Regions from separate parts of the Thermaerobacillus caldiproteolyticus genome, predicted to be linked through region 1. Evidence: predicted binding sites of a transcription regulator. Region 1 holds the regulator's gene; each other region holds the start of a gene.
What was found. The regulator Rex, encoded in region 1, represses fermentation and respiration genes when NADH is low (regulators of the CRP and FNR family bind a similar motif). The targets are predictions, from matches to a motif close to TTGTGAAATATTTCACAA.
Positions count from the first base shown of each region.

Region 2: a site for Rex is predicted at 3,994-4,011, ahead of ISX45_RS20395 (DUF6803 family protein). Genes of this name have one in related genera too.
Region 3: a site for Rex is predicted at 1,907-1,924, ahead of ISX45_RS04885 (formate/nitrite transporter family protein). Genes of this name have one in related genera too.
Region 4: a site for Rex is predicted at 915-932, ahead of ISX45_RS12880 (L-lactate dehydrogenase). Genes of this name have one in related genera too.

Region 1 is NZ_CP064060.1:3,414,624-3,420,739, forward strand. It holds gene ISX45_RS17220 (ABC-F family ATP-binding cassette domain-containing protein) at 40-1,974, opposite strand; gene moaC (cyclic pyranopterin monophosphate synthase MoaC) at 2,100-2,594, shown strand; gene ISX45_RS17230 (redox-sensing transcriptional repressor Rex) at 2,624-3,262, shown strand; gene tatA (twin-arginine translocase TatA/TatE family subunit) at 3,280-3,435, shown strand; gene tatC (twin-arginine translocase subunit TatC) at 3,460-4,188, shown strand; gene ISX45_RS17245 (YdiK family protein) at 4,507-4,689, opposite strand; gene ISX45_RS17250 (CPBP family intramembrane glutamic endopeptidase) at 4,694-5,431, opposite strand; gene groES (co-chaperone GroES) at 5,700-5,984, shown strand; gene groL (chaperonin GroEL) at 6,068-6,116, shown strand, end outside.
Region 2 is NZ_CP064060.1:1,271,728-1,277,843, reverse strand. It holds gene ISX45_RS06245 (GNAT family N-acetyltransferase) at 130-588, shown strand; gene ISX45_RS06240 (class I SAM-dependent methyltransferase) at 1,292-1,816, opposite strand; gene ISX45_RS19505 (hypothetical protein) at 2,579-2,806, shown strand; gene ISX45_RS19500 (class I SAM-dependent methyltransferase) at 2,899-3,192, shown strand; gene ISX45_RS20395 (DUF6803 family protein) at 3,357-3,911, opposite strand; gene ISX45_RS06225 (pyridoxal-dependent decarboxylase) at 4,656-5,006, shown strand; gene ISX45_RS06220 (hypothetical protein) at 5,833-6,116, opposite strand, start outside.
Region 3 is NZ_CP064060.1:972,470-978,585, forward strand. It holds gene ISX45_RS04870 (Crp/Fnr family transcriptional regulator) at 37-732, opposite strand; gene ISX45_RS04875 (HXXEE domain-containing protein) at 852-1,223, shown strand; gene ISX45_RS04880 (hypothetical protein) at 1,479-1,619, shown strand; gene ISX45_RS04885 (formate/nitrite transporter family protein) at 1,954-2,784, shown strand; gene ISX45_RS04890 (fructosamine kinase family protein) at 3,015-3,890, opposite strand; gene ISX45_RS04895 (NAD-dependent protein deacylase) at 3,895-4,617, opposite strand; gene ISX45_RS04900 (DJ-1/PfpI family protein) at 5,656-6,116, shown strand, end outside.
Region 4 is NZ_CP064060.1:2,560,504-2,566,619, forward strand. It holds gene ISX45_RS12880 (L-lactate dehydrogenase) at 1-889, opposite strand, end outside; gene ISX45_RS12885 (hypothetical protein) at 1,275-1,478, opposite strand; gene ISX45_RS12890 (hypothetical protein) at 1,605-1,850, opposite strand; gene ISX45_RS12895 (MFS transporter) at 2,399-3,577, shown strand; gene ISX45_RS12900 (hypothetical protein) at 4,184-4,519, opposite strand; gene ISX45_RS12905 (methyl-accepting chemotaxis protein) at 5,458-6,116, opposite strand, start outside.

The DNA of each region.
Region 1 (6,116 bases):
ATCCATAGTCAAAGTAGACTATGGATATATGTGAAATTATTATTGTAATGTATGCAATGCTTCCCATTCTTCCATTAATTGTTCTAATTTCTCTTTCATTGTTTCATTTTCTTTTGTAAGTTGTTGGACTTTTTCGTGATTTTGATATATGTCAGGATCACATAATTGTTGATCGATGTGCGCAATTTGTTGTTCGATTTCGCTAATTTCATTTTCAATCTCTTCAATTCGCCGCTTTCGTTGTCTCTCTAATTTTTTGGCTTCTTTTTCTTGTTCATAGTTTGGTTTGTTAGCTGATTCGTCCTTGCGACGGGTCGCTTTTTCTTCGGAGGCAAGGCGTTCGAGTTCAAGCATTTCCGCTTTTTTGGTGATGTAATAGTCGTAGTCTCCAAGATATTCGGTAATGCCGTCTTTGGTAAGTTCGTATATTTTGGTGGCGATGCGATTAATAAAATAACGGTCATGGGAAACGAACAGGATCGTTCCTGGATAGTCAATCAGTGCATTTTCGAGCACTTCTTTGCTGTCCAAATCTAGATGGTTCGTTGGCTCGTCTAAAATGAGAAAATTCGCTTTTTGCATCATTAATTTGGCGAGTGCCAGCCTTGCTTTTTCTCCACCGCTTAATGCGGAAACGGGTTTTAACACATCATCCCCGGAAAATAAGAAATTACCTAGTACGGTACGAATTTCTTTTTCTGTTTTTGAAGGGTATTCGTCCCATAGTTCATCGAGCACACGTTTATTGGATGATAAATTCGCCTGGTTTTGATCATAGTAGCCGATTTTGACATTCGAGCCGTAGCGAAATTCCCCTCTTTGTAGCGGAATTTTTTGCACGATTGCCTTTAAGAGCGTCGATTTTCCGATTCCGTTAGGCCCTACTAAGGCAATGCTGTCCCCTCTTGTGATTCGAAACTGAATGTTATGAATTACTGGTTTCTCGTCATGATAGCCGACAGAGACCTCTTCTGCGGTCAACACTTCGTTCCCGCTTTGTCGTTCGATATCAAATGAAAATGAAGCCGATTTTTCGTCCCCGCTCGGTTTGTCGATTCGTTCCATTTTTTCGAGTTGCTTACGTCGACTTTGTGCCCGTTTCGTTGTTGAAGCACGGGCAATATTGCGCTGAATAAAGTCTTTTAATTTCGCGATTTCTTCTTGTTGCTTTTCATATAATTTTAATTCCCGCTCGTAGTCGTCTGCTTTCTGTTGTAAATAACGGCTGTAATTGCCTATATATTTTTTTATTGTTGTTCTCGATAACTCATATACTTGGGTGACGACTTTATCAAGGAAGTAACGATCGTGGGAAACGATGAGAATGGCTCCGGGATATGTTTGTAAATACTGTTCCAGCCATGTTAATGTTTCGAGATCTAAATGGTTCGTTGGCTCGTCCAAAATGAGCAAATCTGGCTTCATTAGTAATAATTTTCCAAGAGCAAGACGGGTTCGCTGGCCGCCGCTAAGCGATTGAACGGAAGTTGTCGTATAGTCGTATTCGGAAAAATTCAAACCGTGTAAAACGGAGCGAATATCGGCTTCATACTGATACCCACCTTGTTCTTTAAATCGCTCCTGTAGGGTATCGTAATCTTTTAATAATTTTTCATAACGCTGAGGGTCGGCCAACATATTTGGGTCACCCATTTGCAGTTCCATCATCCGCAATTCTTTTTCCATTGTTTTTAGCGGAGCGAACACTGTCATCATTTCATCCCATATTGATAACGTGGAATGAAGACCGCTATCTTGGGCCAGGTATCCGACCGTTACATCCTTCGGCTTAATGATTTCCCCGCTATCATAAGACATTTCACCGGCAATGATTTTTAGAAGTGTCGATTTTCCCGCTCCGTTTCTCCCAACAAGAGCAACCCGGTCTTTTGATTGTATTTCTAGTTTTATATTCGATAAAATAAGTTCAGCTCCGAAATATTTTGCCAGTTGATTGACTTGTAAAATGATCATTGTTTTTCACCTCTCGTTCGACAATAATAGTGTAGCGCAAATCGTTTTCGTTGGGCAATAAAACGAGTCGGAAAAGACAGATGAGAAAAAATAGTGTATAGTTTATAATGTGGAGGAGATTTACATTGTCATCGTTTACTCACTTTAATGAACAAGGTCATGCAAAAATGGTCGATATTACAGAAAAAACTGATACGGTTCGGACCGCTGTGGCAAGAACGAGCGTGATGATGAATAAAGAAATTTATGAAAAAATCTCGAATCGCGCGATCCAAAAAGGAGATGTTCTTGCCGTTGCTCAAGTAGCCGGAATTATGGCGGCGAAAAAGACCGCTGATCTCATTCCAATGTGCCATCCTTTAATGTTAAGGGGTGTCGATATTCAATTTGCTTGGGATGTGGAAGAACAGACGTCTCGCTATCAACTGCTCATTACAGCAACTGTAAAAACAAAAGGAAGCACAGGGGTTGAAATGGAAGCGCTAACTGCGGCTTCTGTCTGTGCATTGACGGTTTACGATATGTGTAAAGCGCTAGATAAAGGAATTATCATTGGACCAACTTATCTAGTGGAAAAAACAGGTGGAAAATCAGGTCACTTTCGACGAGAGGACAAGTAGTTGGCTAAAGAGAATGTGGGGGAGTAGTCATGAACAATGAACAGCTAAAAATTCCACAGGCAACGGCGAAGCGTTTGCCGTTATATTATCGCTTTTTGAAAAATTTACATGCCTCAGGAAAGCAGCGTGTTTCTTCAGCAGAGTTAAGCGATGCAGTAAAAGTAGATTCCGCCACGATTCGCCGTGATTTTTCGTATTTTGGAGCACTTGGGAAAAAAGGCTATGGCTATAATGTGAACTATTTATTGTCTTTCTTTCGCAAGACGCTCGATCAGGATGAAATTACGGAAGTAGCATTAGTAGGGGTCGGAAACTTAGGAACGGCTTTTTTAAACTACAATTTTACGAAGAATAATAACACGAAAATTGTCATGGCATTTGATGTTGATAAAGCAAAAGTAGGGGCGAAAGTAGGCGGGGTACCTGTTTATCACCTTGATGAGTTAGAGGAGCGTCTTCATGATGAGATTTCTGTGGCGATTTTGACGGTACCAGCTCATGTGGCACAGGCTATTACAGATCGTCTTGTGAAAAAGGGGATTAAAGGGATTTTAAATTTCACTCCCGCTCGACTAAACGTACCTGATAATATTCGTGTTCATCATATTGATTTGGCCATCGAATTACAGTCATTAGTGTATTTTTTAAAAAACTACCCATCTAAATAAAAGGGAGCGAATCATGAATGAAATACTTGCTCATTTTGGTTGTCATCGTATTATTATTTGGAACGAAGAAGCTTCCCGATCTCGGGAAGTCGCTCGGTCAATCGTTGCGGGAATTTAAAGATGCTACAAAAGGGTTAGCAGATGAGGATGAAGAAAGCAACAAAAAAGCGTAATAGATAATGGTAGGATGATTAGGTATGAACGATAAAGAAATGTCCGTATATGAGCATTTAGGAGAATTACGAAAACGGCTTATCATTGTTGTTGTCTTTTTTGTCATCGCGATGATTGCTAGCTTCTTTTTAGTAGAGCCAGTCATTTTGTATTTGCAGAAAGCCGGTGAAGCGAAAGAATTAACGATGAACGCGTTTCGATTGACAGATCCTATTAAAATTTATATGCAGTTTGCGTTTGTGATTGCACTAATCATGACTTCACCAGTTCTGCTTTATCAACTTTGGGCGTTTATCAGTCCAGGATTATACGAGAGAGAACGAAAAGTGACGTTGAGCTATATTCCACTGTCTCTTCTTCTTTTTTTGGCGGGTGTGAGTTTTGCTTACTTTGTCTTGTTTCCATTTGTCGTTCGCTTTATGCAAAATTTAGCTTCTAGCCTAGGTATTCATCAAGTGATTGGGATTAATGAATATTTTGAATTTTTACTTCAGCTCGTTTTGCCGTTTGGCTTAGTCTTTCAGCTGCCTATCATCGTTATGTTTTTGACAAGACTAGGACTGATTACTCCAATGTTTTTAGTAAAAGTACGCAAGTATGCTTACTTTGTTTTGCTGATTGTGGCAGCGATTATTACCCCTCCGGATGTATTGTCACAGGTGATTGTCATGATTCCGCTCTCGATTTTATATGAAATAAGCATATGGATTTCCAAGATAGCTTATCGAAGAGCACGGTTAGCGGAACAATAAGAAAAGCGAAAGCGACCCAATTCCGCTTAAAAATTGCCCGCTTCCTCTGGGCAAACAGCGAAATGTAACCATCCTAGCTCCCGTGATGGGCAAATGCTCTTCACCCGCTGGACGTTTTTTGCTACCTTGAGGGGGCTGGTTTGGTCCCAGAGCTCTCGGGCATGACTTCGCCAGTTTATGCTTTGCGCAAGTTTTGCATGGATGTCAATTCGAAAAGTAAACTGTTTGGGTGCTGAAGCTAGACAAGCCTCCTTAAAAAAGAAAGCAAGGTGTAAATTCGGATATAACAAGAAAACCTCCCGTGTAATGCAGGGAGGTTTATTTTTTAAAATAAAAAGCGAGCATGCGCAATGCTGTCCCGAAGTCTAGTGTAGCGATCACCATTAACACAATCGTAGAGAAGTTCCAAATGGTTTCGTGAGCACTTTGAATCGCTAGATACGTGAATAATGCTCCCATTAAGAAATAGAACAATGCAATATGTAACGGTGAAGTTCTCATGTTATCAAAATCCTCCAAATATGAACTGGACATGTTCTGCTTGTCGCATTATTTTTTCGATTTCATCCGCGAAAATAGTTTGCATAAAAACAACGAATGTGTTCATGGTCACGTGAGCAAATATCGGTACGATAATGCGCTTGGTTTTCGCATAAAGAAAGGCAAAGGTAACCCCCATCGTTGCGTACAGTAAGAGATGCTCAAGTTCCATATGGACGACAGCAAATAATAATGAGCTTACAATCGCTGCGATGAAGAAATTATATTTTTTATAAAGGGAACCGAAAATAATTTTTCGAAAAATGATTTCCTCTAAAATCGGCCCGATGATGGAGGTAACAATCACAAGTGATGGAGTCAGTCTAATGATTTCCACAATTCTTCTTGTATTTTCTGAGCCCGGTTCGATTCCAAAAAAGCGAGTTTCAATCGTAGCAGCAATGCTTTGAGAAAACAATGCTAGAAAAAACCCTCCTATGGCCCACATGACAGTCGCCACATTGGAAGCACGATGGCGAGCATTATACTGCTCTTTTATGTCCTCTTTTAATAAAAATAAGATGATCAAAAATGTAACAAGGAAGCTAATAACCGCCCAATAACCGGAAGCGACCGAATTCGCTGTATATTCATCGGCCGATGAAGAACCAACTCCGATCGCACGTAACAGTGGAACACCAACGATTCCTGACAGCTGCATAATGATATATGCAATTATGATATACCAGTGGCGCCGTTTCAATGGAAATACCCCTTTTCTAAAAAATAATCGTGCTTCTCGTATTTTAGCACAACTTCCCACGAAATCATCACAAAAAAGTTTTTATAATGGCGATTTAGATTTGAAAGAATGTGACATAATTGAAAAGGGTGCATGAAAAATAAAATTTTTTATATTTTCTACTTGCAAAAAAAGGAGAAGTTCATTAATATTATAAGTGTGTTAGCACTCGATATAAACGAGTGCTAATAAAACGATGCGAAAATTATGTTTAAGGAGGTTGTTTCCCGTGTTAAAGCCATTAGGTGATCGCGTTGTTATTGAGCTAGTTGAGACAGAGGAAAAAACTGCAAGTGGTATTGTGTTACCAGACACTGCGAAAGAGAAACCACAAGAAGGAAAAGTAGTAGCTGTTGGTACAGGTCGCGTACTTGACAGCGGTGAACGTGTAGCTCCAGAAGTAGCTGTTGGCGATCGTATCATCTTCTCAAAATATGCGGGTACAGAAGTAAAATATGAAGGCAAAGAATATTTAATTTTACGTGAAAGTGACATTTTAGCTGTAATTGGTTAATGTGAATCCTTATACAGCTTTTATAACATAGATATACAAAAAAATACTTAACCATTACATTTCATAAGGAGGTAACGGGGTATATGGCAAAAGAAATTAAATTCAGCGAAGAAGCTCGTCGTGCGATGTTAC
Region 2 (6,116 bases), 1.6 Mb from region 1:
ATTTCGCATGCAGCGTGCAATGTTAGGTAAAATCCTATCTTGCTTCATGATTGGCTAACGGGACAGGTTAATTGAAGAAGGTGACCTCTAAATGTAAAATAAAGGGAAAAAGGTGATATGGTGATACGCATGTTTAAATTAGAGGACGCAGATTACATAATTAACTCATATTATGAGATATACAATAGAGAATACCAGTACGACTTATCTTTCCGGGATTTCATTGCAGAAAGTGTGAATGGTTTTATAAAAAGGTCTGATAGCAAAGAAAATATTTGGATTTTAGAAATTGAAGGAGAGCCAAAAGGTTCAATAAGTATTAAAAAAGTGAATGACAAAGTTGCTCAGTTAGGATTATTTCTTGTTGAACCTGATCTAAGAGGTTCTGGTTATGGAAAGCAATTGTTACAAACAGCAATTGCTTTTTGTAAAGAAAAAGGCTACCAGACTGTCATACTTTGGACAAATAGTGAACTTAAATCAGCAAGATGTATTTATGAGAAAAATGGATTCCAACTAAAAGAGACTCGAATCCGAAATTTGTCTAACAAAGAACTTATAGAAGAAAAATGGGAATTATCTATTTAGGTTAGAAAATGAATTTACTAATTCAACTGTCCCGAAAATTTGTGTTTTCATCATTTGTTGGTGTCATATCACGGCATGGAGGTCTATCATGAAAATTTCTAAACCCAAAATAGCAATACTAAATGCTCCTTGACTTAAGCCATAAGAACAGTATCGACATATATTTTACATTTTCATCCTTCTGATGGGGTTAACATAGATGCGATATGGTTGTCTCTCATGGAAGAACGAATGAACTCCCATCATCTATGGTGAAACTTGTTTCATGTTTGGCTAAGGGAAGGGTAGTTGAAGAATTATATTGGAAGAAGGAACTTTTGGTGCTAGAAACAGTTGTACCAATTACAACAGATAATTTGAAACAATGTATCGAATTAAAGTTTTTAATAGTGAGCCTTGGAATAAAAGTTAGACGTATGAAACTGCTAAAGAAAGGCTTACGGATTTGTTTCATGCTCCTAAATTTGCGGGATTTTTTGGAAAAACAATGAAACTCCAATTGGTTTCATAGCAGGAAACAGCAAAACAACATATCCAAGGAATAACTTTGTATTTGGAAGAATTAAGACCACCTATAAAAAGACGCTAATTAACTCCTAAATTATACTATTGTATCTTTTGTGGATTTGCCCAGATTAAATAAAGATATCCCAAGAACGCACGTTCATGCTTGTTAATTATCAAATTGGATTGCTTGACTATATTAAGATATCCCGATTTTGATGGCATCCAATAGCTTTAACGTAGCTTTAACGGCAAAATTATCAAGTTTCTTTTGGAGCCAAGCCAGTGCAGGGACAGAAAATAATCCATGCTCTATAAGTAATATCTGGCCATCTTCCTTACACCATTGATTAAAAAGATTTAGAACATGGACTGGATCTTCATAACTACATAAAGAACCCGATGATACAATGGTATCAAAGGAATTCTCAGGGAAGTTAAGACTTTCCACATCAGATATGATAAATTTAGCATTAATCCCATATTCTCTTGCTGCTTCTTTAGCTTGTTCAATCATTTGGGGGCTGAAATCTACACCTATGTACTCAATGTCTTTAGGATAAAAGGCGAAATTCATCCCCGCTCCAACAGCCACCTCTAGAGTTTTTCCTTTAACTGACTGGAAAATTTGCTTTCTCCATTTATTTTGTTCTTGTTTTTTACGTTTTTTTGCATATTTGGCAGCTTGTTTATTGAATTTTTGTATCAATTGCGTTTTCTCCATGAACCAATTACCTCCTGATCCTTATACTTATTACTACCTTTCAATACGGTATAATGAACGAATTGTTTCTATTTTTTATATATTTTTTGTTACACTCCGGAAATCGATAATGAAAATGTTCCTCCAAATGATATACAAAAGCTTCTTATTGTACCGGAATCTGTTTTTTGAAAAATTTCGTTAGTATTGTAAATCCGCGTTTTTCTGGCATTCCCTTTTATTGAGGTAACAGGTAGAGATAATGTAAAACGGCATCCCTTTTTCTCTTGTTCAGTACAAACTAGAAATCCAGAAGCAAACGGTAGCCATGATGGGTGATGGAATCAATGATGCCCTGGCACTTACGCAAGCAGATATCGGAAATGGCAATTGATGCCGATACGGATGTAGCCATTGAAGTGATATTACATTGGTAATGCAGGCGATTCAAAATGTGGGTGATACCTTCAACCAAAGGTATCCTTTTTTCATTATGCTAACAGACAGCATTAGTTGAAGAAGGAAAAGGGTAATATATGGCGTAGTATATCTTAAGGGTAAGATGGCTGGTTTAATTAAGCTGATTAACATTGATTGGATTGGCCGATCATGTGAAACGACAATTGTAATTAAAGAGGGGGAATATCGCAGATAAGGATTATAAATCCGATGCTATTCGAACTTCTCTTAGAGTAGCTTTTGATACTCTAAATTTACGTTAAGAAGTCTACCTTTTTATATATAGAAAACAATTTTTAGAATCCATTTTAGAGGAGGTTTTTAATGAGTCGATTCTTGATGAATTTATTCGGTCGGCCATCTGGTTTTTTAGGAAACATCGGTGGGAGGATTATGGCAGCTACCAATAAAGAAATCAACGAATGGACCGTGTCATTATTGGATATACGAAGCAATGATACGGTATTAGAGATTGGATTTGGTCCCGGAATCGCAGCTGAGAAGATAAGCAGCATCATTAAGGAGGGGATGTTCGTAGGAATTGACCCCTAAGAAGTAATGCTTTCACAAGCACAAAAAAGAAATGAGGCCGCTATACGGGAAGGAAGAGTAAAGCTACAGCTTGCGGCTATTGAGGATATCCTGTGTTTAACGAAACGTTTGATAAAATCTTTTCGATCAATTCGATTATATTCTGGGAGCAACCTATTGAACGATTAAAAGAGTTACGGAATTTGCTGAAGCCAAACGGGCTGATTGCAATTACACTCCAGCCTCGCTCCAAGGGTGCAACTAATGAAATGGCACGCCAAGAAGGGGAAAAATTAGTACAGTATCTCAAAGCGGCAGGGTTCACATCAATTCGACTTGAAGTGAAAAAAATGAAGCCGGTTTCAGCTGTATGTGCTATCGGTGTTAATCCATCGAGTGGCAAATAGTTTTATTTCCTTGGTCTTAGTGAAAATCCAGCTATAACTCACTCAATAATAAATTAGCTTTTCTAAGAAGTAAGAAACTAATTAAACAAAATGTGAATTAAATTGTTCCTTGATTGACATTTTATTTCTTACACAATCGAGAATTGTTTCTGCAATATGTTGAATTAGAAATGTGGGGAGGGTGGCCCAAAAGCAATCATTTTTGGGACACCCTCCTTTACTTTTACATATGCATATGATGGGAATGGTTGCCGCCAATCGATGGGTCGAGCATTCCAAAAATCATGGCAATATGGGCTATTACTAAAAATATACCAACGAAAGTGGAATGATATTTCAATTTTTGCTCCTCGCTCCATCTTCGCCCGACTATGGACTATGCCTAAATCGATTAGACTTAATCCCAATAATGGAAGGACTCCCATTAAATAAAATCCTACTGCAATGATATCAATCCATCCGCGCCACTCCCCATTCAATGTAAATAGAATGACGGCATTGACAAATAAGTAAATAAAAATTCCTAAAAAATAGACACCAGCAAGGATACTGCATATTTTGTTGACTTTACGGATCATTCCATCGAAACGTCGAGTAAAAAGAATGGCTAGCTCCGTTATCGCGATCGTTTCGGCAAGAGCAATGGGAATAGCCATAAATAATATTAAATTCCAAGGTTGATTCACTGCTAACAGTTCCATGTAATGCGTCATGTTCATCCAATCACCCCCTGTATTTGTTTACACATCTACTAACATTAATCACAATTTGTGCATTTTCTTTGGAAATTTTAAGAATGATTTGTGACAAGATTCACTGAATATAATTTTCTTTTGCCGCAGACGTAAATGAATAAATATATGATGAAGCAACGAGAAGCAGTGATATTGGTGTGATTACCTCCTAGATGCCCCGTATTAAACAACTTGGATATTGGACGACGGCTGCCTTGGTGGTGCCATCATACGTTCAAGCATGATATGTAGGGTTCACTTAATTAAGAACTTCGTAAACAAATGAAAGAGGATGGTTTCATTTGTTGGGTCCAAGATTGTATTAAAATTATTATTATATGGAAAGAAAGCAGTAATGGCAGGTGATGATAATCAATTATCCTTGAAAGTATTGGAATGGATTTTATACGAAATTCATTAGCGAGGCAGCACTAGTTCGAAAAAGGGTTAAAACGATTTGTTTAGAATATATTTCTTATAAATTTTTGTGTTGGGGGGGAGATTGGCAAAACATTGGAGTGAGGAAGAACAGATTCATCTGCTTAACTTCATTCCTTCTTACCGTCTTAGCTATGTATTTTGGATGAAGTGCAGAATGTTTTTAAGTTGGAATTTGTACTCCGTATGTGGAGAATGATGTTTCACTAACGAGAGGCGTTAAATAAAAGCAAGGCAATGTTTGAATGGCGGTAAGTCATAAATTTGTAACAACAATGCCTTAATAACAACATGCTGAGTCTTGAAATGTCTCCTGTATTTTCCCAAATGGAAGTGCAAGTGCTGCGGAACATTGCCCGAATGTTTGGTTACGATGAACAGAGTGGGGGAGTAATGGTAAGCGGCGGAAGTCTTGCAAATTTACAAGCTCTTGCAGTGGCGCGTAATCACTGCTTTTCAGTTAAAGAGGAAGGATTAACTAGGTTAATGGAACAACCAGTTATCTTGGCTTCAGAAGCTAGCCACACTTCCCTTCATAAAGCTGCAATGTTACTTGGTTTAGGAACATCTAGTGTAATCGCGGTTAAAACTAATCAAAATTCTCAGATGGATACTTCAGATTTAGAGAAAAAGAAAGATTAATAAAATGATTGAAGAAGGAAAAGCAGGAGGGATTTGATGACTAGTGATTTAGAAAGATCCAAGGTGATTCAACTCTTTGAGTATTAGTATTTATTGGCAGTAAAAAGTGAGGAAAAAGCCGTTCCTTATTATTAACTTTTTCATATATTTGGATTGTTTTATTGTTAAAATCAACCTTCTCCCGCTTCAAATCAACAACTTTCTGTCTGTGCATTCCAGTCGCAGCAAGCAATTAAAAAGCAGATGATATCGCCAGCTTTAACATGGTGTATTGCAATGAGTTCTTAGGATGCCTACGAGGGAAGACGGTGTACCTTCTATATGTGCTGTATTAGCAGGCATATAGTGTCCTCCGTAAGGGACACTTTGGACATCCCTATATGGCTACTTCTCTTGTTGAACAGAGGAGGGCGGCTTGTTTCCTTTGAGCAACAACGGCCAAAGGAAACAAACAAGAATCCCCCACTTCCATTGTCCATTAGCCGGTAAGTGGGGGTAGTTCGATCCTTTTTGTACAGGAGGTGTTTGAATAATTAATGCGTTCCTAAAAACCCGTACATAAATAGAAAAGTAAAGATAAAGGTTAATACGGCACCTAGTATTGTTTGATTAAGTGTGTTTCCATTACTGTGTAAATTTTTTAAAAAGCTTGCTAAATTTAAAAACCACAAAACACCTATTATTGGTAAAACAAGTAAGTATATATATTCCATTTAAAGAACTCCCTTTTACTTGTTAAGTATAGATTAATACAAAAGTTATTAAAATATTTTAATTTTTATTCTTTTCTCTAACAAGATAACAAATGTAGGAAGTATAAGATCTACTAATAAGTTAGTGTTAAAGCGTAAGAAGCAGTATCTGAAGATGTTGGGGTTATTGATAATCCTGCTGGATATACTGATACACTAGGTTGACCGGAATATAATTTGTGTCCATATTGAATTTTAATATTAATTGTACCATTTTTTGATGTTGGTACATAAACATATTGTCCCATATATCCTTTGTGTAAAGTAAATTCTGTAGAGCTTCTTAAGTCAAATTCACCAGCAACTCCAGCATTTGGTTCCCAATCACTAGGAGTGTAATCAATTGCATAATCTACCC
Region 3 (6,116 bases), 1.3 Mb from region 1:
TTGTAACAATTGTCATATACAAAACCAGCTAAATTGTTATATCATAAAATAATCGGGATTAGTAATTGTAATAATTTTTGACTCGATTATCAGTTTTCCAGATTTTTTATATTTCTGGAGTACATGGCTGACCGTTTCTCGACTTGTTCCTGCCATTTTAGCAAGATCAGTGGTAGTAATTGGACAAGGGATACGTATTTTGGAGGCACTAATTTTTTCACCAATATCCTTCATAAGAAAACTAATTAGTTGCTTAATTCTATCTACAGCATGTACTTGAGTTAATTTTTGAATCCTTATTTCAAGTTCATGCATTTCATTCCCCATAGTTCGAATTAAATTAATTAAGGCAGCTGTATCGTTTTGAATCATCGATTCAAATTTGCACATTGGAATATAAATTATTTCAACATCAGTTACTGCTTTCGCAGAAAATCGATAATACTTGTCCTGAAAAATTCCTATATAAGGGAATATACTATAAGGTTTCAGGTATAAGATCAACTCATTGGAACTAACATCATTCACACTGAATTGTTTAATGAACCCTTTAAGCAAAAGATATATTCTATCTCGGGGATCACCTTCCATAAATAAAATCTGATTCTTATGATAATTTCGGATAAAAGCATGCTCCATGATTTCCTGTACACGTTTTCTAGGAAGCGCATTAAAAACAGGAAACTTGTAAATTTCATTTCTTCGTATTGAAGGTACTGTAACCGTTAACATAATTTCAGCCTCCTTTTCGTTTTTTATTATAATAGTAAGCGAATAGAAATTCTTTATTTTGATCAAAATGGTCACAATATTTTCAAATTAGCCCATTTTAATAAAAAATACGTAAATATATGGCCCATTATCAGATGACGGCTGTTCAATTTGCGAAAGATGTATTTTGGATTTTCCTTACCATTACGACTTCAACAGCTCTAGCTGTCATTTTCTCTTTTTACTATTTATTTTTCATGTTATTGGCTATCTTTTTTGCCCATGTATTCACACATATAGGGCAAACTTTTTATCTAAAAAAATACACTCCAGGTGTGATTACTTCCATCATTCTAGTGTTACCTTATTCTCTTTACGCTTACTACCGGTTGCTAAAGGAACAAGTTATTAGTGGCGGTGATATTCTTTGGAGCATCTTAGGCATGTGCATAGCTGTTCCTTTTCTTTTTCTTTTCTTAGTTAGTGAACGAAATCGAGTGACGAAACATTAAATGATTCAACGTGCATACCCCCCTCATCTCAGTTCCCCTTTATCTAAGGTCAGATTCTTGTGTACAGCGGACTGAAAAGTTGACAGGACCGTTTTGATGGGTCACAAGAAACTAAAGTTGAAACAGGCAGAACAAGCAAAAATCAACTTCACTCGCAATATTTTGAATCAATCGGTACACCCATTGACTTCGTCAGACCGGAGACGGAGAACGATGTCGATCAGTTTATGTTGTGGGTGTTGAGTCGGTGGTAGATTGCTCGTAACAGAAGCCGTTTGCGCTTCTGTTTTTTTCGAGAACATGGATACGAATGAGGACTGGACTGTTTCAGCAAATGATGATTTCGGCGATGTAAGTATGGTAGAGGGAAAGCGATATATTTTTGCCGATGAGTAAAATCGATGATTATTGTTTTTTGCATCTCGTGTACGATGAAGACGCTCTTGCATTGAAATGTTGAGTTTGTCCACTTTCATTCTGACGGGATTTCCAAGCTTATCTATCGCCACGGGTTATTTCTTTTTCATCTTTATCTTGATTATATTAGAACAAAGGTAGTTGAATTTGCAACGATTATTTTTTTAGTAATCGTTTACAAATAAAAAGTGTTGACATTTATTTTAACATTTGCATCAATATGTTGAAAAATCAATGAGGAAGAAGTATGTTATATATCGTAAAGAATGTGAAAAACATCACAAATTTGCAGTGAAAGAGAAGTGTCGGAGAAATGGAAGCAGTTCAAAAGTGCAAAGAGTTAGCTTTAAAAAAACGTGCTATTCTAGAGCGCTCCCTTGTTCAATATATCATTCGGGCTGCCTTAGCAGGTGTGTACATCGGTTTTGCCCTTGTCCTTTGTTTCCGTGTAGGGGAGTTTTTCCGTGAAGCGAATTCCCCGGCCACTTATTTAGTAAGCGGCATTTTTTTCGGGATTGCCTTAGTATTGATTATGTATGGTGGAGCAGAACTATTTACCGGGAATACGATGTATTTTACGATTAGCACCTTGCAAAGGGAAACAACCGTAAAAGACACGTTGCGTAACTGGCTTGTTTGTTATAGCGGTAATTTATTGGGGGCTGTATTTTTTGCTTTTCTTATTTCCCAATCCGGCGTTTTTGATCATATTCCGAAAGACCACTTATTGTTTCTTGTTGCGACAAAAAAAATACACGCAACGATAATACAGCTCTTTTTTAAAGGAATTCTCTGTAACTGGCTTGTTTGCTTAGCGATTTTTATTCCGATGCAAATGAAAGAAGATATGGCAAAAGTATTTTCAATGATTTTCATTGTTTTTATCTTTTTCGCTTCTGGATATGAGCACTCTATTGCTAATTTCGTCCTCTTTTCGCTTGTGTTAGCGATCCCTCATCCAACGACGATTGATTTGACAGGAGTTATGCATAACATTATTCCTGTTACACTAGGTAATATTGTCGGTGGGGCCTTATTTATGGGAGCGTTGTATACATATCTGACATCTCAAAAGGAAAGTTGTGTTTCTGAAAAGTGGTCTTTTGGATATTTGTTTCATAAGGGAAAAATTTTAAACAAATGAGCAAGTGCCTGCCACCGCCCGTGTTTTATAGAACATTGGGAGATGGCAGGCATTTTGATGATTTCAATAAAATTTTGAGCGAACATAATGAATAAAATTTTCCCGGAACTTTCAACCAGTTTTCTAAACCGTCCTTCATTTGGAATGCTTTCTAATATTCTTTTGATTCACATACGGTGCAAGCAGACCAACACCTCTATGTCATACTTTTGTCCCTTGCTTTTAATGAGCTATCCAACATACCTTTCCAATATCCGATCGACAGAATAACCATATGTTTCCCCAAACAGATTGAGGTGCACAAGCAAGTAAAACAGTTGATACAGTTCTTTTCTCTCTTTATACTCCGGTGAAAGTGGTTGAATCTCATTGTACGCGCGATAAAATGATTCCGGAAATCCGCCAAACAATTCCGTAAACGCTATTTCGAATTCGTAATGGCCATAAAATACAGAAGGGTCGATAAGGTATGGAATTCCGTTTGTGCCGACAATCCAATTTCCTCCCCAAAGGTCACCGTGCAATAAAGAAGGACGGCATGTTCGCGGAAGCCATTGTTCGAGTAAAACCAATAATTTTTCTATTTTATCCCGTCTGTATGTCGGCATTCTTCCTTTTTGTTCCGCCAATTGGATTTGAGGAAGGAGGCGGCAATCAACAAAATAATCAATCCAGTCTTCATACAGCCTATTTTTTTGAGAAAGGAGGCCAATATAATTGTCTTTCTCTAACCCAAAATGCTGACTATAACACTGATGAAGGTGAGCGACCGCCTGACCAAGTAAAACGGCGGTTTGCTCAGTTTTTTCTCCTTCAATCCACTCAAGTAAAAGCAAGCCGTATGTTCCGTCTCCTGCTTCCATGACGTAATATACGTTTGGAACTTGGACGACATTCGTTTTCCTTAATAATTCAAGGCCAGCTGCCTCACTTTGAAAGAAGCGAGGAGGAATATGATTATTTATTTTGGCAAAATATGAATGACGTTCGCTTCTCACATAATAGGCAGAATTTATATCGCCGCCAGATATGCTTTTGCATTGGATAATCGCTGTTCGGTCACCGATTTCATCAAGCGCCTCCCGCAAAATGGTCGAAGCGTTCATGTCCCTATTCACCGTCCTTTAACTCATTGTCGATTTCCTTAAGAACTTCACCGATTTTTCGGTGATGGATGACCAAATCTGCCCAATTATCCGCTTCCGTTGGTTCCATATTCACAATGACTAGCTTTGCACCGTTTCTTTTGGCTATGAGCGGAAGCTGATTCGCTGGTGATACTTGTAAAGAAGAGCCTAACACGATCAATAAGTCCGCTTTTTGCGCAGCAGACCATGCATTCTCTATCGCTTTGGCAGGCAGCGATTCGCCGAATAAGACGACGGATGGACGCAAAAAACCGCCGCAAGCACAATGAAATTCTTCGTTTATATACATGTCACTCGCATGCGCTTGATGACACTGTTGGCAGTGAACCGTCCGTAATGATCCGTGAAGTTCGATAACGTTTTGGCTGCCTGCTTGTTGGTGAAATCCGTCTACATTTTGCGTAATGATGTTTTGGACAATCCCTCGTTTCTCCCACTCAGCTAAAATGAGATGTCCTGCATGCGGGTTACATTGTTGGAGTGTACGAATACGATATTGATAAAATGCAATAAACTCCTCCCGATTGTATTTCAGTGCATATGTGCTCGCTAACTGTTGCGGATTTTTTGTATTCCACAGTCCTGCTTGTGCCGAACGGAAATCAAGCAACCCGCTTTCCGTTGACATGCCAGCTCCTGTAAGCACGACCGTATAATTTGAGGTTGTTAACCATTGTGCTAACATTGCTTCACCTTCCCGATTATTTATGTTAAAAGATCGATCGGAAAAGTTTGTTGAACTCGTGGTGTTTTGAAATATAGGCTGCATGTAGAGATTTGTTTTTTGTTGGCGGAATTAATGCTTTACTCATTCATTAAAACAGAGATATTAATGGAATGGTCAAATTTTATAACAATTCTACCACTAACATGCGTATGATCATTTACTATAGAATACCAAAGATATCAATAAGAACAAAAGAGAGTTTTGAGTCTACTACTTTGATTTTCCTAAGAAGGTATTTATTTAGTATGTGAAAAATATGGCGAAAACGATGTAAAAGGAGTTTAAGAATATCCCTTCTGTCTAAGTAAATGTCGTGTTATGGCGAACTTTTTAGATAGTATGTAATCAGTGGGAATTTCCTCGTTCAAAAGTTTCACATTTTACAAGACTATCCGAACGTACTACCCGAATAGGCGGAACGATTATTATAAAGGAAGCATTGTGTTCGGAGGAGGAAAGAGTCAACTATTTTAGCTTATCTGTCCAATCGTTCATTGATGAAGAGCTGGTCGTTACGAAATGATATAAATGAAAGACTGCCTTTGTATATTTGTCAAAACAAACGAAGCCATTATCAAAGAGCCGTAATTTATCTACAAGAAAAATATTGATGATAATATTATGCATGAATCTGACATAAAAATATATGGATAGACAGTTTCGATCGGCTGTCCTTATGAATATTACCTTAAATCGTTTGAGCGCACTATGAACTTAGATATCCATTCACGTTAATCGGTTATTTATTCAAAAATACGTTCATCGCTGTAATTTGTCGTTGATTTTTTGATGGGAGCATGTTTATCAGTCAGCCGTTTTATCTTCTGGAGAAAAAATTCAAGACGTGGTGAAATGGCTGTTACTCTTCTGACACGAAAATGACCGTTTGCCACGCACATTTCATGGTAAAGAACCTAAAAATAAGCATTTTATTTCTTATTTCTTGGATATTCTGATATGATCAAAGTGTAAAAAAAGGAGCGAGGAGGTTTTCAAATGAGTAAAAAAGTGTTAATTGTCACAGGGGATGCAGTGGAAGCACTGGAAGTGTATTATCCATATTATCGCTTTTTAGAGGAAGGCTTTGAGGTGACGATTGCGGCACCGAAGAAAAAGAAGTTACATACTGTGGTGCACGATTTTGCGGATTGGGACACATATGTAGAAAAACAAGGCTACCTCATTGATGCGCATGCTGCATTTGCGGATATCGATCCAACTCAGTATGACGCTCTTTTCATTCCAGGGGGCCGTGCTCCTGAATACATCCGCCTTGATGAAAATGTCCAACGAATCGTTAGACATTTCTTCGAAGCGAACAAGCCAATCGCGGCGATTTGCCATGCATCGCAAGTATTTGAAGCGATTCCAGATGTCGTGAAAGGGCGCAGCATGACAGCCTATATTGCTTGCAAACCAGGCGTTGAAGCGTTAGGCGCGACCTATGTATCCGAAGC
Region 4 (6,116 bases), 850 kb from region 1:
GTTCTGTTTCATTTAACTTCATTTCCATCACTTCGCGAATACCGCTTCGATTGACAATGGCAGGGACACCGATATACACATTTTTCTCGCCGTATTGACCATCAAGATAAGCAGAAACTGTTAAGATGGCATTTTCATTGTGTAAAATGGCACGTGTAATACGGACAAGTCCCATCGCAATACCGTAGTACGTTGCTCCTTTTTTCTCAATAATTTGGTACGCTGCATCACGAACGTTTGTGAAGATATTTTCTAAGTCCTCTTTTTTATAGTTGTCATTTTGAGTGATTAATTGTTCAACCGGAATACTACCAATTTCGGCATGACTCCAAACAGGCAGCTCCGTATCCCCGTGTTCTCCGATAATATACGCGTGCACATTCGTTGGAGCTACTTTGAAATAATCACTTAACAAAAAGCGGAATCGTGCAGTATCAAGAATAGTACCAGAACCAATGACGCGCTCTTTTGGCAAACCACTAAACTTCCATGTCGCATACGTTAAAATATCTACTGGATTCGTTGCAACAAGGAAAATCCCATCAAAACCTGATTTCATGACAGAATCGACAATCGTTTTAAAGATGTTAATGTTTTTATCAACAAGATCTAGTCTTGTCTCCCCTGGCTTTTGGTTTGCTCCTGCGCAAATTACTACTAAATCAGCATCCCGGCAATCTTGATAATCCCCATACCAAATATTCGTTGGTTGCGGAGCAAATACTTTTCCGTGATTTAAGTCCATGACATCGCCCATTGCTTTCTCTTTATTCACATCAATCAATACGATCTCATCCGCTATTCCTTGATTCATGAGTGCAAATGCATAGCTAGATCCAACAAATCCTGTTCCTACAACGACTACTCGATTTACACGTTCTTTTGCCATGTTTTATCATCCTTTCTAGCTTCTTTTGTGAAATATTTCACAATTAGATTGTACACTATTTCACAAACTTTAACTAGTACTATTGATAATGAAAATTTGTCTTTTTTGTTAACAGTTTTTCACCTCTTCCGTTCCATTATGTCCACATATATTGATGTCAAAACCTGTTTCTGTTTTCATTCGTCTTGAGTAATGATGAAAATTTTTATTCTTTTAACTCAATGGTAATGATTCATTCACATTATCCTGAATCCGTGACAAACATCATTGAAACCTGTAATTACTCGGTAGATGAGTACAATCAAAGACTTTTAAAGGATAAATCAGCAGAAAAAAGAAGATGCGTTCATCTAACGAACACACATCCTTTTCAGTTCCCTTATCTCTATGTGACAAATCGAGCAATATAATCGCTCAAAATGGAAGGAGAAACAGATTGGCTACAGGCAGCTTTAATCTCCATTTTTTCATATTCAGCCAACTTCGCTGCCAGCGTGATCATGGTTTGAATGACTGTCTCGATTTCGAAAAGAACCGCCTTTTTCTCGCAAGCGTTCCTGTCTAATGAGATGAAACTGTTTTTCTGCAAGAAAAAATGCACTATTTTATATGCGTTTGGCTTTATACAAAAAGGGTGCACATAATCAAGTGCATCCCAAAATGATCATGGTCCTTCTTACTCTTTGAAAAAGGAAGTCTATTCATACATTGTTCTTTATTGTTCCGGCAACAATTCGTCGATTGAGGAGGTTGCGTGCGTTAGTGCGGCTGACTCCAAGCGCTTGAACCCGTATTTTTGCAGGCGTTGTCTTTGCGCTTCAGTTAGTTCATTGTAAGGAACCACAGCCGGCGTTTCAGAGGACTTATAAATTAAATTTCCCGTCACGGGGCATTGAAACGCATCAGCAACAAAGCCTTCTCCATCTTGAATCGTAAATAAGCGAATCGGCATTACATTCATTCTCTTCCCTCTTTCTGTTGGTATGTTCTTTATTACGATTGTCCAATCATCCTTCATTCTATATGGTTCTTTTTCCGCAATGAGCCACTCCTGTTCGATACCATCTAACTCCGCTATGTCTAGTAAATGCATCCATGTTTCAAAACCACAGCGAGAAAAGAGCCGCAAACTCGGATCATTATGCTCAAAAATAAATCTAAAGTAACGGTTTCATTTGCAGTCTTGGGCATTCATCAATCGTTTTTTGCAATAACAGCTTCCCAAGATCACCACCGCCGTATGGAGTGCCGTAAAACGATTGAAAACTAAGCCATGCACATACGATATCAACAAGCCATAGCGGTCACCATGTTTTTTCTTTCTGCTGCCACTGGCTCCGTATCAGCAGTTACCCATCTTGTCGAGATAGTTTTTATGTATCAACAATCGCTCGTAAATCTCCCTTCTTCGTTTCTCTTTCATTTGTTTTACGTAAAGCATTTTATTTGCCAAAACAAGTAAAAGGGAGATTATAATCTTAAGTATCTCGTACAGAAAGGAGAAGTGGAATGAATCGCACAGTCATCGTCTATCTCGTTTCGCTTGCTGCATTTCTCGGCCCTTTTACGCAAACTATTTATACGCCTATTTTACCGGAAGTGGCAAAAGATTTTGGCACATCATCGTTTTTAGTGAATTTAACGATTTCGATTTTCACATTATGTTTGGCATTAATGCAAATGGTTTACGGTCCTTTAACAGATACGAAAGGGCGTCGAAATGTCATTTTGTTCGGTATTTTCCTTTACACGCTTGCATCACTTGGTTGCTTTTTTTCTAAATCTATCTACGTATTACTCGTTTTTCGTGCTTTACAAGCTATTGGGATTGCCGCTGGTTCTGTCGTCGCTGCTACTGTCATCGGCGATTTATTTGAGGGAAAAGCTCGCGGAAAAGCAATGGGGACGTTTCAAATGATGGTGTCACTCGGTCCTGTCGTCGGTCCGATTGTAGGGGGCTTTCTCGGTGGACGATTTAACTTCCATGCTGTATTCCTTGTGTTAGTGTTCGTAGGTGTCCTTATATTCATAGGGAACTTGGCTTTTCTCAAAGAAACAAAACCGGAAACAAGTTCATCACAACGATTTCAACTTCGCAATTTCTTGACAATCCTTAAAGATCGTACGGGTTCGTCGATTATTTTGTTAGGTTTTATTCAATATTACGCGATGTATAATTTCCTTGTATTCTTACCGGGAATTTTAAGCGAGCGCTATGGGCTGTCTGCCGAGCAAAAAGGGCTTGTCTTTCTAACGATGTCTTGCATGATTGTCATCGGAAGCTTTGTCGGTGGAAGAATCCAAGGACGCTTTGAAGATCGAAATGTCATCGTTGTCACATCTTATTTGAATGTGGCGGCAATTTTTCTGTTCCTTCTCGTCTCACATATATCGATTCCATTGCTCATTGCTTCGATTATGCTATTCGGCTTATTCTTAGGAACATCTTTACCAGTACAAACAACACTTTTAACACAAGTGTTTCAAACGAATCGGTCAACCGCTATCGGCGTCTATAACTTTTTCCGGTACATGGGAATGGCGTTTGGACCGATGGTTGGAAGCTTGTTGCTGGCTATTGGTGGGTATTATATTGTATACGGATTTGTCGATGCTGCCTTTTTAGGCTGTGCGTTTGTGTTAACAATACGGGTTTTAGGAGCGAATAAAAAACTGGGTGCCTATTGATATTACCAATGACTAGAACCGTTTCAGCCGGATTAGGGAAGTTTAGTTGCTATTGTCGTTTGACATACACTGGACCATACTTCAAAAAGAAATTTTCGATCATTCGCGTAAAAGCCGAAACAACGTCCACCCACGATTCGAACATCGCTCGAATGGTCTGGCATTTGATGCGTGGAGCATGTTTTCCGCGACAATCGTCTTTTCGTCGGCAAACGGTTCGCTAAATAACTCTCAATTTGTCGTATTAAAAAACATAAAAATACTTCCAACTATTTATCAATCACCAAATGCTTTCGAAAAAATTTTCCATCACGTCGCCGTAATACGCCATCTATAACCTATAATACCGTTTTGAATCAATGACTTCTTAGTGATAATTTCATCCCATAAAGCGACACTGCTTTTTCCTGCTGCCGCAAGGGTAAAGATCATTTCGTCCTACTTTTCCCTTGTCTCCTCTTCTTGCTCTTGTATATCATACCTTTTTCTACAAAAAATCTCTCCTGTTTGACAGCATAGCTATTTTACTGCCGTCTACACAGAAGAGATCGCATCGGGAGTATTTATGACCATAAAATATCAGGAGAGTTAACGAACCGCACTGAGTTATTTTTGTTGTTGGTGATGACTCTGGTTAATTGCAAGGCTTTTCGGCTGTTCCGCTATTTCCTTGGAAAATTCCATAGTCGCTAAACTCGGTATTCTCATTCGTCGATTCATAAAGTTGTTTATGCCACTCATTGCACGCTGAATCGGTTTTGGCATCATATACTGAGTGCTGCGTCCTCTTCTCATGCTGAAAATGGCTGTCGCGGCAATTCCCAGGCCTAAACTTAATATAGTCCACATGGTATTGTTATTGCTTCGGCGTCCCGTCAAGCGCAACAATTGGTTCCACATTCCTCTATTACGCCCAAAATTAAGTAGACGTAAACGATTCATGATTTTTACACTCCTCTTTTCGAATTTTCCTTGCGCTCGAAAAAAGAATGATTCTTTTCGAACACTTATTAATGTGCATTAGAGAAGCAAAATCATGCATGGAAAACACTTACTTAATGACGCCGCATATTCTGATTCCAATGAGAAATGTTAATAATTGAAGGCCATTACGATCAAAAAGCGAAGTTTTCCCCATATTTATGTCAATGTAAGAAAATTAAGGTTTTTGAAGTGTCTTACTGAATATAGCATTTGTTCACAGTATAAGCCTAAATGTTTTCGCTTTCGTTGTTATATTTTTCTAACGCCGCTAGGAATCGCAGAATCCAATTCCGTGAAACTCACTCTAACGGGATTATCATGGATTACAATCCATGCTTTTTGTTAAAAGGCATTCATCGCTTCTCTCAACAGCTGTATAGCCTCTGTTCGCTCAAGCTTATTCGTTTGCCATTTCCGTCATGTCAAAAACCGCTTTTTATAAAGTTTTCCTTATAAGGATAATAATTTCAATATAAATAAAAACGCAAAAATTTTCCTGATTGCTTCCCATTTACAAAAATAGAACGCAAAAAATCTTGACATAACCACGGCTTTTACGCTTGTCACTTTACAATAAGTCTTTTCTGTATTAAGAATACCGTATCAAATGCTTTTGTGTATTTAACTTTTCTAATTCATGCATCTAATGATTTATGCTCAAGTTCAAGAGCCATAAAACTTCATCCGGTACAGGAAAAGGGTAATTCAGTTCCAAGCGTCTAGGAAGGGACGAAGCGAAATCGCGGGTAAAAGTTCGTATGATCGAGGACAGATACATATCTCTGTTTTGAGGAAATCCATTTTTATCCACTTCTAATCGCCCGTGATCTCCTACCTGTAATTAAAAGATCACGGACGTTAGAAGTAAGATAAGAGTATCTTATGGAAGTTTCATTTTATTTTGTTGTGATCTCACTTGTCTTAAATTGCTTAATCATATCTTGGAGGTTGTCAGCCAAGAGTTTTAGCTCTGAATTTTGCTGTTTTAAATAATCAATCGTATTGTTTTGTTGAACAGCAGAAGCAGAAATTTCTTGAACCGCGGCCACTCCTTGCTCTGAAATTGCCGCAATTTCTTGAATGGATGTTAAAATTTCATCGGACGTTTGACGAATATCTTCTGTGCTTTCAGAAATCGTATCGATCCCTTTTGCCAATTTCTCTACTGATTCAAAGATGGAATTGAACAATCGCCCATTATCTTCAACAATCTCAACACCTTTTACAATATCTTCAAAATCTTGTTGGTTCAGATTTAACACGATATTAGCCTGTTCATTGATTTCACGTATCGCTTCAGATATTGTTTTGATGGATTCATCAGTTTGGCCGGCAAGCTTTTGAACTTCTTGGGCAACAACTGAAAATCCTTTACCTGCTTCTCCAGCACGAGCCGCTTCAATTGATGCATTTAAAGAAAGAAGATTGATTTGAGACGCAATGTCTTGGATAATTTTAATGATTTCATTAATATGTTCTAGTTTTTTCCCTAGATTAAATAAGTTCTCTTTACTTACCATGCCATTTTGTTTTATTTTGTTCATTTGTTCGGTAA